3 regions of the Fictibacillus marinisediminis genome follow, and region 2 is predicted to be linked to each of the others. Evidence: a T-box and tRNA genes for the amino acid it is inferred to sense, from the RefSeq annotation. Region 2 holds a T-box; the other regions hold tRNA genes.

What was found. The T-box of region 2 lies ahead of thrS (threonine--tRNA ligase). A T-box ahead of a tRNA ligase gene usually reads a tRNA of that ligase, here a tRNA-Thr.
Region 1: it has a tRNA-Thr gene. The T-box ahead of thrS (threonine--tRNA ligase) is inferred to sense a tRNA for this amino acid. The anticodon was not compared.
Region 3: it has a tRNA-Thr gene. The T-box ahead of thrS (threonine--tRNA ligase) is inferred to sense a tRNA for this amino acid. The anticodon was not compared.

The regions. Positions count from the first base shown of each region.
Region 1 is NZ_JAIWJX010000002.1:166,606-170,492, forward strand. It holds rRNA gene LCY76_RS01005 (23S ribosomal RNA) at 1-1,520, shown strand, start outside; rRNA gene rrf (5S ribosomal RNA) at 1,794-1,909, shown strand; tRNA gene LCY76_RS01015 (tRNA-Asn) at 1,949-2,023, shown strand; tRNA gene LCY76_RS01020 (tRNA-Thr) at 2,025-2,100, shown strand; tRNA gene LCY76_RS01025 (tRNA-Glu) at 2,104-2,178, shown strand; tRNA gene LCY76_RS01030 (tRNA-Val) at 2,214-2,289, shown strand; tRNA gene LCY76_RS01035 (tRNA-Thr) at 2,309-2,384, shown strand; tRNA gene LCY76_RS01040 (tRNA-Tyr) at 2,423-2,506, shown strand; tRNA gene LCY76_RS01045 (tRNA-Lys) at 2,538-2,613, shown strand; tRNA gene LCY76_RS01050 (tRNA-Gly) at 2,664-2,737, shown strand; tRNA gene LCY76_RS01055 (tRNA-Ala) at 2,742-2,817, shown strand; gene rocF (arginase) at 3,065-3,887, shown strand, end outside.
Region 2 is NZ_JAIWJX010000002.1:2,921,127-2,925,013, forward strand. It holds gene thrS (threonine--tRNA ligase) at 1-1,824, opposite strand, end outside; T-box leader at 1,873-2,098, opposite strand; gene ytxC (sporulation protein YtxC) at 2,157-3,014, opposite strand; gene LCY76_RS15585 (amino acid ABC transporter permease) at 3,123-3,782, opposite strand; gene LCY76_RS15590 (basic amino acid ABC transporter substrate-binding protein) at 3,809-3,887, opposite strand, start outside.
Region 3 is NZ_JAIWJX010000002.1:94,083-97,969, reverse strand. It holds rRNA gene LCY76_RS00590 (16S ribosomal RNA) at 1-1,262, opposite strand, end outside; tRNA gene LCY76_RS00585 (tRNA-Ala) at 1,422-1,497, opposite strand; tRNA gene LCY76_RS00580 (tRNA-Pro) at 1,508-1,584, opposite strand; tRNA gene LCY76_RS00575 (tRNA-Arg) at 1,588-1,664, opposite strand; tRNA gene LCY76_RS00570 (tRNA-Leu) at 1,678-1,766, opposite strand; tRNA gene LCY76_RS00565 (tRNA-Gly) at 1,780-1,854, opposite strand; tRNA gene LCY76_RS00560 (tRNA-Leu) at 1,862-1,946, opposite strand; tRNA gene LCY76_RS00555 (tRNA-Lys) at 1,965-2,040, opposite strand; tRNA gene LCY76_RS00550 (tRNA-Thr) at 2,048-2,123, opposite strand; tRNA gene LCY76_RS00545 (tRNA-Val) at 2,131-2,206, opposite strand; rRNA gene rrf (5S ribosomal RNA) at 2,217-2,332, opposite strand; rRNA gene LCY76_RS00535 (23S ribosomal RNA) at 2,396-3,887, opposite strand, start outside.

The DNA of each region.
Region 1 (3,887 bases), 2.8 Mb from region 2:
GATGGCCAACAGGTTGAAATTCCTGTACCACCTCCTTTCCGTTTGAACGACGGGGGGACGCAGGAAGGTAGGGAGAGCGCGCGATTGGAAATGCGCGTCTAAGCAGTTAGGCTGATTGTGAGGCAAATCCCGCAATCGTGAAGGCTGAGCTGTGACGGCGAGGGAAATTACAGTACCGAAGTCCCTGATCCTACACTGCCAAGAAAAGCCTCTAGTGAGGAAAGAGGTGCCCGTACCGCAAACCGACACAGGTAGGCGAGGAGAGAATCCTAAGATGATCGGGAGAACTCTCGTTAAGGAACTCGGCAAAATGACCCCGTAACTTCGGGAGAAGGGGTGCTCTGATAGGGTTAACGCCCGAGAGAGCCGCAGTGAATAGATCCAAGCGACTGTTTAGCAAAAACACAGGTCTCTGCGAAGCCGCAAGGCGAAGTATAGGGGCTGACACCTGCCCGGTGCTGGAAGGTTAAGAGGAGGGGTTATCCCTTACGGGAGAAGCTCTGAATTGAAGCCCCAGTAAACGGCGGCCGTAACTATAACGGTCCTAAGGTAGCGAAATTCCTTGTCGGGTAAGTTCCGACCCGCACGAAAGGTGTAACGACTTGGATACTGTCTCAACGAGAGACCCGGTGAAATTATAGTACCTGTGAAGATGCAGGTTACCCGCGACAGGACGGAAAGACCCCATGGAGCTTTACTGCAGCTTGATATTGGATTTTGGTACAGTTTGTACAGGATAGGTAGGAGCCTGAGAAGTCGGAGCGCCAGCTTCGATGGAGGCGTCGGTGGGATACTACCCTGACTGTATTGAAATTCTAACCTGGAACCGTGATCCGGTTCGGAGACAGTGTCAGGTGGGCAGTTTGACTGGGGCGGTCGCCTCCTAAATTGTAACGGAGGCGCCCAAAGGTTCCCTCAGAATGGTTGGAAATCATTCGCAGAGTGTAAAGGCACAAGGGAGCTTGACTGCGAGACCTACAAGTCGAGCAGGGACGAAAGTCGGGCTTAGTGATCCGGTGGTTCCGCATGGAAGGGCCATCGCTCAACGGATAAAAGCTACCCTGGGGATAACAGGCTTATCTCCCCCAAGAGTCCACATCGACGGGGAGGTTTGGCACCTCGATGTCGGCTCATCGCATCCTGGGGCTGAAGTAGGTCCCAAGGGTTGGGCTGTTCGCCCATTAAAGCGGTACGCGAGCTGGGTTCAGAACGTCGTGAGACAGTTCGGTCCCTATCCGTCGCGGGCGCAGGAAATTTGAGAGGAGCTGTCCTTAGTACGAGAGGACCGGGATGGACACACCGCTGGTGTACCAGTTGTTCCGCCAGGGGCATAGCTGGGTAGCTACGTGTGGACGGGATAAGTGCTGAAAGCATCTAAGCATGAAGCCCCCCTCAAGATGAGATTTCCCATCACATTAAGTGAGTAAGACCCCTTAGAGATGATGAGGTTGATAGGTCTGGTGTGGAAGCGTGGTGACACGTGGAGCTGACAGATACTAATCGGTCGAGGGCTTATCCTTATTAACAAAAGCGGTATGAACCGTTTATATCCGACAAGCGTTGGAGATATCCTGACGAGAACACGTTTTTGGTGTTCGTAGGAGGGATTGAAACGACCTCGAGGATATGGTTCATGGAGCTGGACGTTAGCATCAGTGAAAGTTTGGATGAAGAAGTTATCTAGTTTTGAGGGAATATGCCTCATTTTTTCTAAAAAAGCTCTTGTCAAAAGAGCAAATACATTGTAAAATGTAACTTGTCCTTGAGAAAATAGGACATGCTTTGAAAGACAGTCTGGTGGCGATAGCGAAGAGGTCACACCCGTTCCCATACCGAACACGGAAGTTAAGCTCTTCAGCGCCGATGGTAGTTGGGGGCTTCCCCCTGTAAGAGTAGGACGCTGCCAGGCTATCATTTCAAACATACTCGTATGTGGTTTTATTCTTATTCCACAGTAGCTCAGTGGTAGAGCTATCGGCTGTTAACCGATCGGTCGTAGGTTCGAGTCCTACCTGTGGAGCCATGCTTCCATAGCTCAGTAGGTAGAGTGCTTCCATGGTAAGGAAGAGGTCACCGGTTCGAGCCCGGTTGGAAGCTCCAGTCGGCCCGTTGGTCAAGCGGTTAAGACACCGCCCTTTCACGGCGGTAACACGGGTTCGAATCCCGTACGGGTCACCAAGTTTTTTCGTTAAGAAAATAACATTCCTTAATACGGAGGATTAGCTCAGCTGGGAGAGCACCTGCCTTACAAGCAGGGGGTCGGCGGTTCGAACCCGTCATCCTCCACCATTATTTATCCCAACGGCAGGCCGGTTTAGCTCAATTGGTAGAGCAACTGACTTGTAATCAGTAGGTTGGGGGTTCAAGTCCTCTAGCCGGCACCATTTTTTTTATAAGCAATGTCTGAAGCCTTTTTTTATGTGGAGGGGTAGCGAAGTGGCTAAACGCGGCGGACTGTAAATCCGCTCCTTTGGGTTCGGCGGTTCGAATCCGTCCCCCTCCACCATCTTTATTTCCGACAGATTATGTTATAACACGAGCCATTAGCTCAGTCGGTAGAGCATCTGACTTTTAATCAGAGGGTCGAAGGTTCGAGTCCTTCATGGCTCACCATTTGAACTTCTGAATAAAAGATGATATCAATGGTAACAAAGTATAATATTGCGGGTGTAGTTTAGTGGTAAAACAAGAGCCTTCCAAGCTCTGGTCGTGAGTTCGATTCTCATCACCCGCTCCATTATGGGGCCTTAGCTCAGCTGGGAGAGCGCCTGCCTTGCACGCAGGAGGTCAGCGGTTCGATCCCGCTAGGCTCCACCATACATAATAAGCACTGTCCTTAGACATTCGTCTAAGGGCTTTTTTATGTCTTTCAAATCTTCAAGGATTCCTGATCCAATAAAGAGGTCGGTGCTTTTGTCCTAATAATTATCCATCAACCTCCTCGAAAGCGCTTACGTATCGGTATATCTATGCATATTTCTGTCCAGTTGAACCAACATGAATAGACAGGCTACAATGAATTTATAGAATTTTTGAAACACAGCATAAGGGGAGGCCGTACAGAATGAAGAAGGATATTACGATCATCGGAGTACCGATGGATTTAGGGCAGACAAGGCGCGGCGTTGATATGGGGCCAAGCGCCATTCGATATGCAGGTATTGTGGAACGTTTAGAAGATATAAATTATAATGTCCAGGATTTCGGGGACATAGAGATTGCCCGGCCTGGGACAATAGAAGAAACAATAGAAACCAATCTTAAGAACCTTCAAGAAGTTTCAACTGCGAGTGAAAAGCTGGCAGACACGGTTTCTAATGTGATTCAGGAAAACCGGTTTCCTCTTGTCCTTGGAGGAGACCACAGTATCGCGATCGGCTCTCTTGCTGGAATTGCCAAGCACTACGAAAATCTTGGCGTTATCTGGTATGATGCCCATGGAGACTTGAATACCGCTGATACTTCACCAAGCGGAAACATTCATGGTATGCCGCTTGCAGCAAGCTTGGGAATAGGGCATGAATCCTTAACTGGCATTGGAGGATATGAGCAAAAAGTTAAGCCTGAAAATATTGTTATTATCGGTGCCCGTTCATTGGATGAAGGAGAAAAAGAATTGATCAAAGAACGTGGCATTAAAGTATACACGATGCATGAAATTGATCGGATCGGCATGACCAGGGTAATGGAGGAAACGATTGAATATCTTTCTAAAAAAACGGATGGTGTTCATTTAAGTCTTGACCTTGATGGTTTGGATCCGCTTGACGCACCGGGGGTAGGTACGCCGGTTCTTGGTGGAATCAGCTACAGAGAAAGCCATTTGGCGATGGAAATGCTGGCCGAGTCTCAGATTATTACCTCAGCTGAATTTGTAGAAGTCAATC
Region 2 (3,887 bases):
AATTTCCTGATCACCGAGCACGAGCATGTATGGAATTTTTTGCATTTGCGCTTCACGGATTTTATATCCCAGCTTTTCATCGCGGTTGTCGACTTCGACGCGAATGCCTTCTTCCAGCAGTTCCTCACTGATCTTTCTTGCGTACTCTTCATGAACAGTAGATACCGGGATAATCTGTACCTGTACAGGAGCAAGCCATACCGGGAACGCACCCTTGTATTCTTCGATTAGGAAGGCGACAAAACGTTCCATTGTGGAAACGACTCCGCGGTGGATAACGACCGGACGGTGATCCTTTCCGTCGCTTCCTTTGTACGTTAGGTCAAAGCGTTCCGGCAAGTGGAAATCAAGCTGTACAGTAGACAGCGTCTCTTCTTTTCCGAGCGCAGTCTTCACCTGAACATCAAGCTTCGGCCCGTAGAACGCGGCTTCCCCTTCAGCTTCTACATAATCCAAGTCCATATCTTCCATAGTTTCTTTAAGAAGAGCCTGTGCTTTTTCCCACATCTCATCGTTGTTTACGTATTTTTCCTTGTCCTCAGGATCACGGTAAGAAAGACGGAACTTGTATTCTGTAATGCCAAAGTCTTTGTACACACGCTGGATGAGCTTTACTACGCGGATAAACTCATCTTTTAATTGATCCGGGCGGGCAAAGATATGAGCATCATTCAATGTCATGGAACGGACACGCTGAAGACCAGCCAATGCTCCTGACATCTCATGGCGATGCATCGTTCCAAGCTCAGCGATACGGATTGGAAGATCACGATAGCTGTGCATGCTGTTCTTGAACACCATCATGTGATGCGGACAGTTCATCGGACGAAGAACAAGCTGCTCGTTGTCCATTTCAATTGCAGGATACATATCTTCTTTATAATGATCCCAGTGTCCTGATGTTTTATAGAGCTCTACACTGCCTAGATGAGGAGTGTAGACATGGTCGTAGCCAAGTCTTACTTCTGTGTCGACAATATAACGCTCGATGATACGGCGGATCGTCGCACCCTTTGGAAGCCAGACTGGCAAACCTTGTCCAATCTTTTGGGAAACAGTGAAAAGATCCAGCTCTTTTCCAAGTTTCCGGTGATCCCGCTCTTTCGCCTCTTGAAGGTAGACAAGATGCTGATCCAGCTCTTTCTGGTTAAGAAAAGCTGCTCCATAGATGCGCTGAAGCATCTGGTTATCGCTGTCTCCTCTCCAATAAGCGCCTGAAATGCTCATCAATTTAAAGGACTTGATTTTTCCAGTGGATGGAAGATGCGGCCCGCGGCAAAGGTCAAAAAACTCGCCTTGTTCGTAAATGGTAATAACCGCATCCTCCGGAAGATCACGGATGAGCTCCAATTTTAAATGGTCGTCAATGCCTTCAAAAATCGCGATGGCTTCTTCCCTGGTCACTTCTTTTCGGATGATCGGCAGGTTTTCGCTTACGATCTTTTTCATTTCCTTCTCAATCTTAGGCAAATCTTCCGGTGTTAAAGCTTCTTGAAGATCGATATCATAATAAAAACCGTTTTCGATCACTGGCCCGATGCCAAGTTTGACATCCTTATAGATGCGTTTGATCGCCTGTGCCATCAAATGGGCTGTACTGTGGCGTGTCATCTCGAGTCCTTCAGGCGAATCTTGTGGAACGATCTCAATGGATGCATCCGCCTCGATCGGACGTGTGAAATCGTACAATTCCCCGTTTACTTTACCAGCAACGGACTTTTTCTTCAGGCTGGAGCTAATGGATTCTGCTACTTGTTCTGCAGTGATTCCTTTCGGATACTCACGAACAGAACCATCAGGAAAAGTAAGCTTAATGTCTGTCATTCATAATCTCTCCTTGTTCAAAATAAATACAAAAAACACTCGTCCACAAAAAGGGACGAGTGTTGTACTCGTGGTTCCACCCTTGTTCCACAGCAGGATTCTGCAATGGCACTCGGTCAAGATTTAACGGCTTTGGGCCGTCAGCGATTACTCTGCATTCACCGCTGAAGTTCAAAGGGGGTAAGACATTTTTTCGTGTTAGAATGCTTTCAGCCTCAGGCATCCCTCTCTATAAACCGTAAAAAATATCCGTTGTCCTTATCTTTACTGATTTTGGTATCCAAATATACAATTATTATATTCATACTATCCTGCAAAATCAAGAGCAATCCTTATCTTCCGTCCATCTTTTCGATAAATTCGTTTCTTGAACCATAAAACAGCTGAAGGGGCCTTTTAATCAGTCTCTCCTGGAATACGTTCTGCAATGTATGTATCATGCCGTGATTTTCTTCTTCCAGGTACAAATACAACACTTCCGGAGCTAAACCCATGATCGGACCCAGCACTTTTTCGTCGAGATCAAACTCCTTGGTCAGAACTAATGCTCTTTCATGCATAAGCTGAAGCATTTTTTCACTGTATAGCCGGTATTGCTCATCATACAGCTTAAATTTGCCGTCGAAGGCCACGTGAACCTCGGCTGTTAGAAACGGCTGATCGGCTGCACACTTACGCAATTGATCGATGAAGGACTGGTATTCAAGCTCGAGTTTGTATTCATCGATCGCACATTCGACGTAAATTTGTAGAAGATCAAGGTACTCCCGTAAACGGAACTGTACAAAAGACTCAAATGTAAATGATAGCCCTTCTTCGGTTAAGATTTTTCTCCAGGCTTCTTTCACATGATACTCGCACGTATCCAGATCTTTTACCGCCGGCACTTCCTCCCGTTCCTGTTCGATAAATTCCTTGGCGATCGCTGCAATTTCTGCTTGCTCCTGCTTATCCGTGAAATAAAAAAAATGTTCAATAAAAAACAGGATTCGTGTTTCCTCCAGTTTTTTACGAGTATAGCAAGCCAGCACCTGAACAATTGAATCCAGATGCTCTTTTGTATTCAATAATAATGAATGGCTTTCGGATTCTAAAAAGGAAGGTTTTATGTTAAGTGATCGAGCCATCTGCTTCAGTTCCTTTTGTAATTGGTTACATTCTTCATGATCTGCAAATATAAGTTCTGCCAACCCTGTCCCTCCCCCAAACACTCGATGTTACACTATATGGGACAACGTCATGAAAAATGAACTCTTTTAAAAGATTAATAAAAAAACAGCAGGTTTCCCTGCTGCCGGTTAATCCAGTGCATATTTGCGTTCAAGAAAGTTTAGCAGTTGTGTCAACGTAAGAGTAAGAATCAGATAAATAAGCGCTACCGTCAAAAAAGGTTCCCAAGGACGATAATATTCTCCCATCATCGCTCTTCCCCAGTACATCAGTTCTTCAGTCGCAATGACGGCTGCCAGTGAAGAATCTTTAATTAAAACAATGAATTCATTTCCTAAAGGAGGAATCATGCGTTTAGATGCCTGAGGAATGATAATGTGCCTCATGGTCTGTCTATGCGTCATCCCCAGCGAACGGGCTGCCTCGGTCTGGCCTTTATCAATAGATTGGATACCCGCCCTAAAGATCTCCGCGATGTAGGCTGCTGCATTTAAGGAGAGAGCCGTAATGGCAGAAACAAGTGCAATAGGAGGCTTCATGAAAAGCGGCATGACCGCAAAGTGAATCAAGAAAAGTTGAACAAGTAGCGGTGTTCCCCGAAAAAAGTTAATATACCAAATGAACGGCTGCCGAATCACCTGGACTGAAGACATTTTTCCGAGTGCGATGAATAGTCCCAAGAGGGTTCCGAAAATAATGCTCGCAACTGAAATTTCGATTGTAACCCATGTTCCTTTAATAAAAAAGGGCAAATATTTCTCTACGAGATCAAATTTATAGAAATCCATGTGTTCCTCCGGTCATTCTGCCAGGTTTATTTTTTCAGCACATCCAGGTTCGGTTCTACTTTAAACCACTGTTTATAAATCTTGGTGTAGGTTCCATCAGCAATG
Region 3 (3,887 bases), 2.8 Mb from region 2:
CCCTTTGTACCACCCATTGTAGCACGTGTGTAGCCCAGGTCATAAGGGGCATGATGATTTGACGTCATCCCCACCTTCCTCCGGTTTGTCACCGGCAGTCACCTTAGAGTGCCCAACTGAATGCTGGCAACTAAGGTCAAGGGTTGCGCTCGTTGCGGGACTTAACCCAACATCTCACGACACGAGCTGACGACAACCATGCACCACCTGTCACTCTGTCCCCCGAAGGGGAAAGTCCTATCTCTAGGATGGTCAGAGGATGTCAAGACCTGGTAAGGTTCTTCGCGTTGCTTCGAATTAAACCACATGCTCCACTGCTTGTGCGGGCCCCCGTCAATTCCTTTGAGTTTCAACCTTGCGGTCGTACTCCCCAGGCGGAGTGCTTAATGTGTTAACGTCAGCACTGAGGGTGGAACCCCCCAACACCTAGCACTCATCGTTTACGGCGTGGACTACCAGGGTATCTAATCCTGTTTGCTCCCCACGCTTTCGCGCCTCAGCGTCAGTTACAGGCCAAAAAGCCGCCTTCGCCACTGGTGTTCCTCCACATCTCTACGCATTTCACCGCTACACGTGGAATTCCACTTTTCTCTCCTGCACTCAAGTTCCCCAGTTTCCAATGACCCTCCACGGTTGAGCCGTGGGCTTTCACATCAGACTTAAAGAACCGCCTGCGCGCGCTTTACGCCCAATAATTCCGGATAACGCTTGCCACCTACGTATTACCGCGGCTGCTGGCACGTAGTTAGCCGTGGCTTTCTGGTCAGGTACCGTCAAGGTACCGGCAGTTACTCCGGTACTTGTTCTTCTCTGACAACAGAGCTTTACGACCCGAAGGCCTTCATCGCTCACGCGGCGTTGCTCGGTCAGACTTTCGTCCATTGCCGAAGATTCCCTACTGCTGCCTCCCGTAGGAGTCTGGGCCGTGTCTCAGTCCCAGTGTGGCCGATCACCCTCTCAGGTCGGCTACGCATCGTCGCCTTGGTGAGCCGTTACCTCACCAACTAGCTAATGCGCCGCGGGCCCATCTGTAAGCGTCAGCACAAGGCCGACTTTCAAAAAAGAAACAGGCGTTTCTCTTTATCATCCGGTATTAGCTTCGGTTTCCCGAAGTTATCCCCGTCTTACAGGCAGGTTACCCACGTGTTACTCACCCGTCCGCCGCTAACCTCAGAGAGCAAGCTCTCTTTGGTTCGCTCGACTTGCATGTATTAGGCACGCCGCCAGCGTTCATCCTGAGCCAGGATCAAACTCTCCAATAAAGTGTTTGATATAGCTCTTAAAGTTTAAAAATTGATGGGATTGTAAAATCCCTGACTTACCTGGCTTTTGTTTGGTTTTCAAAGAACTAATGCGCTGCTTCGAACAGCAACTTTCATATCATACCCATTAAAAAAGAAAATGTCAACACATTTTCGAAATGGTGGAGCCTAGCGGGATCGAACCGCTGACCTCCTGCGTGCAAGGCAGGCGCTCTCCCAGCTGAGCTAAGGCCCCTTAACAAAGATGGTCGGGAAGACAGGATTTGAACCTGCGACCCCCTGGTCCCAAACCAGGTGCTCTACCAAGCTGAGCCACTTCCCGATATGGCGCGCCCTGAGAGATTCGAACTCCCGACCTTTTGATTCGTAGTCAAACACTCTATCCAGCTGAGCTAAGGGCGCATATAAATTTAATTGGTGCCGAGGGCCGGACTCGAACCGGCACGGTAGTCACCTACCGCAGGATTTTAAGTCCTGTGTGTCTGCCAATTCCACCACCCCGGCAGGCAGAAAAAAATGGAGCGGAAGACGGGATTCGAACCCGCGACCCCAACCTTGGCAAGGTTGTATTCTACCACTGAACTACTTCCGCATCCGTATGGTGCGGGTGAAGGGACTCGAACCCCCACGTCATAAGACACTAGATCCTAAGTCTAGCGCGTCTGCCAATTCCGCCACACCCGCATATAAAATTTTTGAAAATGGTGAGCCATGAAGGACTCGAACCTTCGACCCTCTGATTAAAAGTCAGATGCTCTACCAACTGAGCTAATGGCTCTTGAAAGTGGTGCCGGCTAGAGGACTTGAACCCCCAACCTACTGATTACAAGTCAGTTGCTCTACCAATTGAGCTAAACCGGCGAAATAATGGTGGAGGATGACGGGTTCGAACCGCCGACCCCCTGCTTGTAAGGCAGGTGCTCTCCCAGCTGAGCTAATCCTCCATATGTATATGCCTGGCAACGTCCTACTCTTACAGGGGGAAGCCCCCAACTACCATCGGCGCTGAAGAGCTTAACTTCCGTGTTCGGTATGGGAACGGGTGTGACCTCTTCGCTATCGCCACCAGACATATTTTGAGGTATATTCCCTCAAAACTAGATAACTTCTTCATCCAAACTTCTGATTATTTTAAGGATAAGCCCTCGACCGATTAGTATCTGTCAGCTCCACGTGTCACCACGCTTCCACACCAGACCTATCAACCTCATCATCTCTAAGGGGTCTTACTCACTTAACGTGATGGGAAATCTCATCTTGAGGGGGGCTTCATGCTTAGATGCTTTCAGCACTTATCCCGTCCACACGTAGCTACCCAGCTATGCCCCTGGCGGAACAACTGGTACACCAGCGGTGTGTCCATCCCGGTCCTCTCGTACTAAGGACAGCTCCTCTCAAATTTCCTGCGCCCGCGACGGATAGGGACCGAACTGTCTCACGACGTTCTGAACCCAGCTCGCGTACCGCTTTAATGGGCGAACAGCCCAACCCTTGGGACCTACTTCAGCCCCAGGATGCGATGAGCCGACATCGAGGTGCCAAACCTCCCCGTCGATGTGGACTCTTGGGGGAGATAAGCCTGTTATCCCCAGGGTAGCTTTTATCCGTTGAGCGATGGCCCTTCCATGCGGAACCACCGGATCACTAAGCCCGACTTTCGTCCCTGCTCGACTTGTAGGTCTCGCAGTCAAGCTCCCTTGTGCCTTTACACTCTGCGAATGATTTCCAACCATTCTGAGGGAACCTTTGGGCGCCTCCGTTACAATTTAGGAGGCGACCGCCCCAGTCAAACTGCCCACCTGACACTGTCTCCGAACCGGATCACGGTTCCAGGTTAGAATTTCAATACAGTCAGGGTAGTATCCCACCGACGCCTCCATCGAAGCTGGCGCTCCGACTTCTCAGGCTCCTACCTATCCTGTACAAACTGTACCAAAATCCAATATCAAGCTGCAGTAAAGCTCCATGGGGTCTTTCCGTCCTGTCGCGGGTAACCTGCATCTTCACAGGTACTATAATTTCACCGGGTCTCTCGTTGAGACAGTATCCAAGTCGTTACACCTTTCGTGCGGGTCGGAACTTACCCGACAAGGAATTTCGCTACCTTAGGACCGTTATAGTTACGGCCGCCGTTTACTGGGGCTTCAATTCAGAGCTTCTCCCGTAAGGGATAACCCCTCCTCTTAACCTTCCAGCACCGGGCAGGTGTCAGCCCCTATACTTCGCCTTGCGGCTTCGCAGAGACCTGTGTTTTTGCTAAACAGTCGCTTGGATCTATTCACTGCGGCTCTCTCGGGCGTTAACCCTATCAGAGCACCCCTTCTCCCGAAGTTACGGGGTCATTTTGCCGAGTTCCTTAACGAGAGTTCTCCCGATCATCTTAGGATTCTCTCCTCGCCTACCTGTGTCGGTTTGCGGTACGGGCACCTCTTTCCTCACTAGAGGCTTTTCTTGGCAGTGTAGGATCAGGGACTTCGGTACTGTAATTTCCCTCGCCGTCACAGCTCAGCCTTCACGATTGCGGGATTTGCCTCACAATCAGCCTAACTGCTTAGACGCGCATTTCCAATCGCGCGCTCTCCCTACCTTCCTGCGTCCCCCCGTCGTTCAAACGGAAAGGAGGTG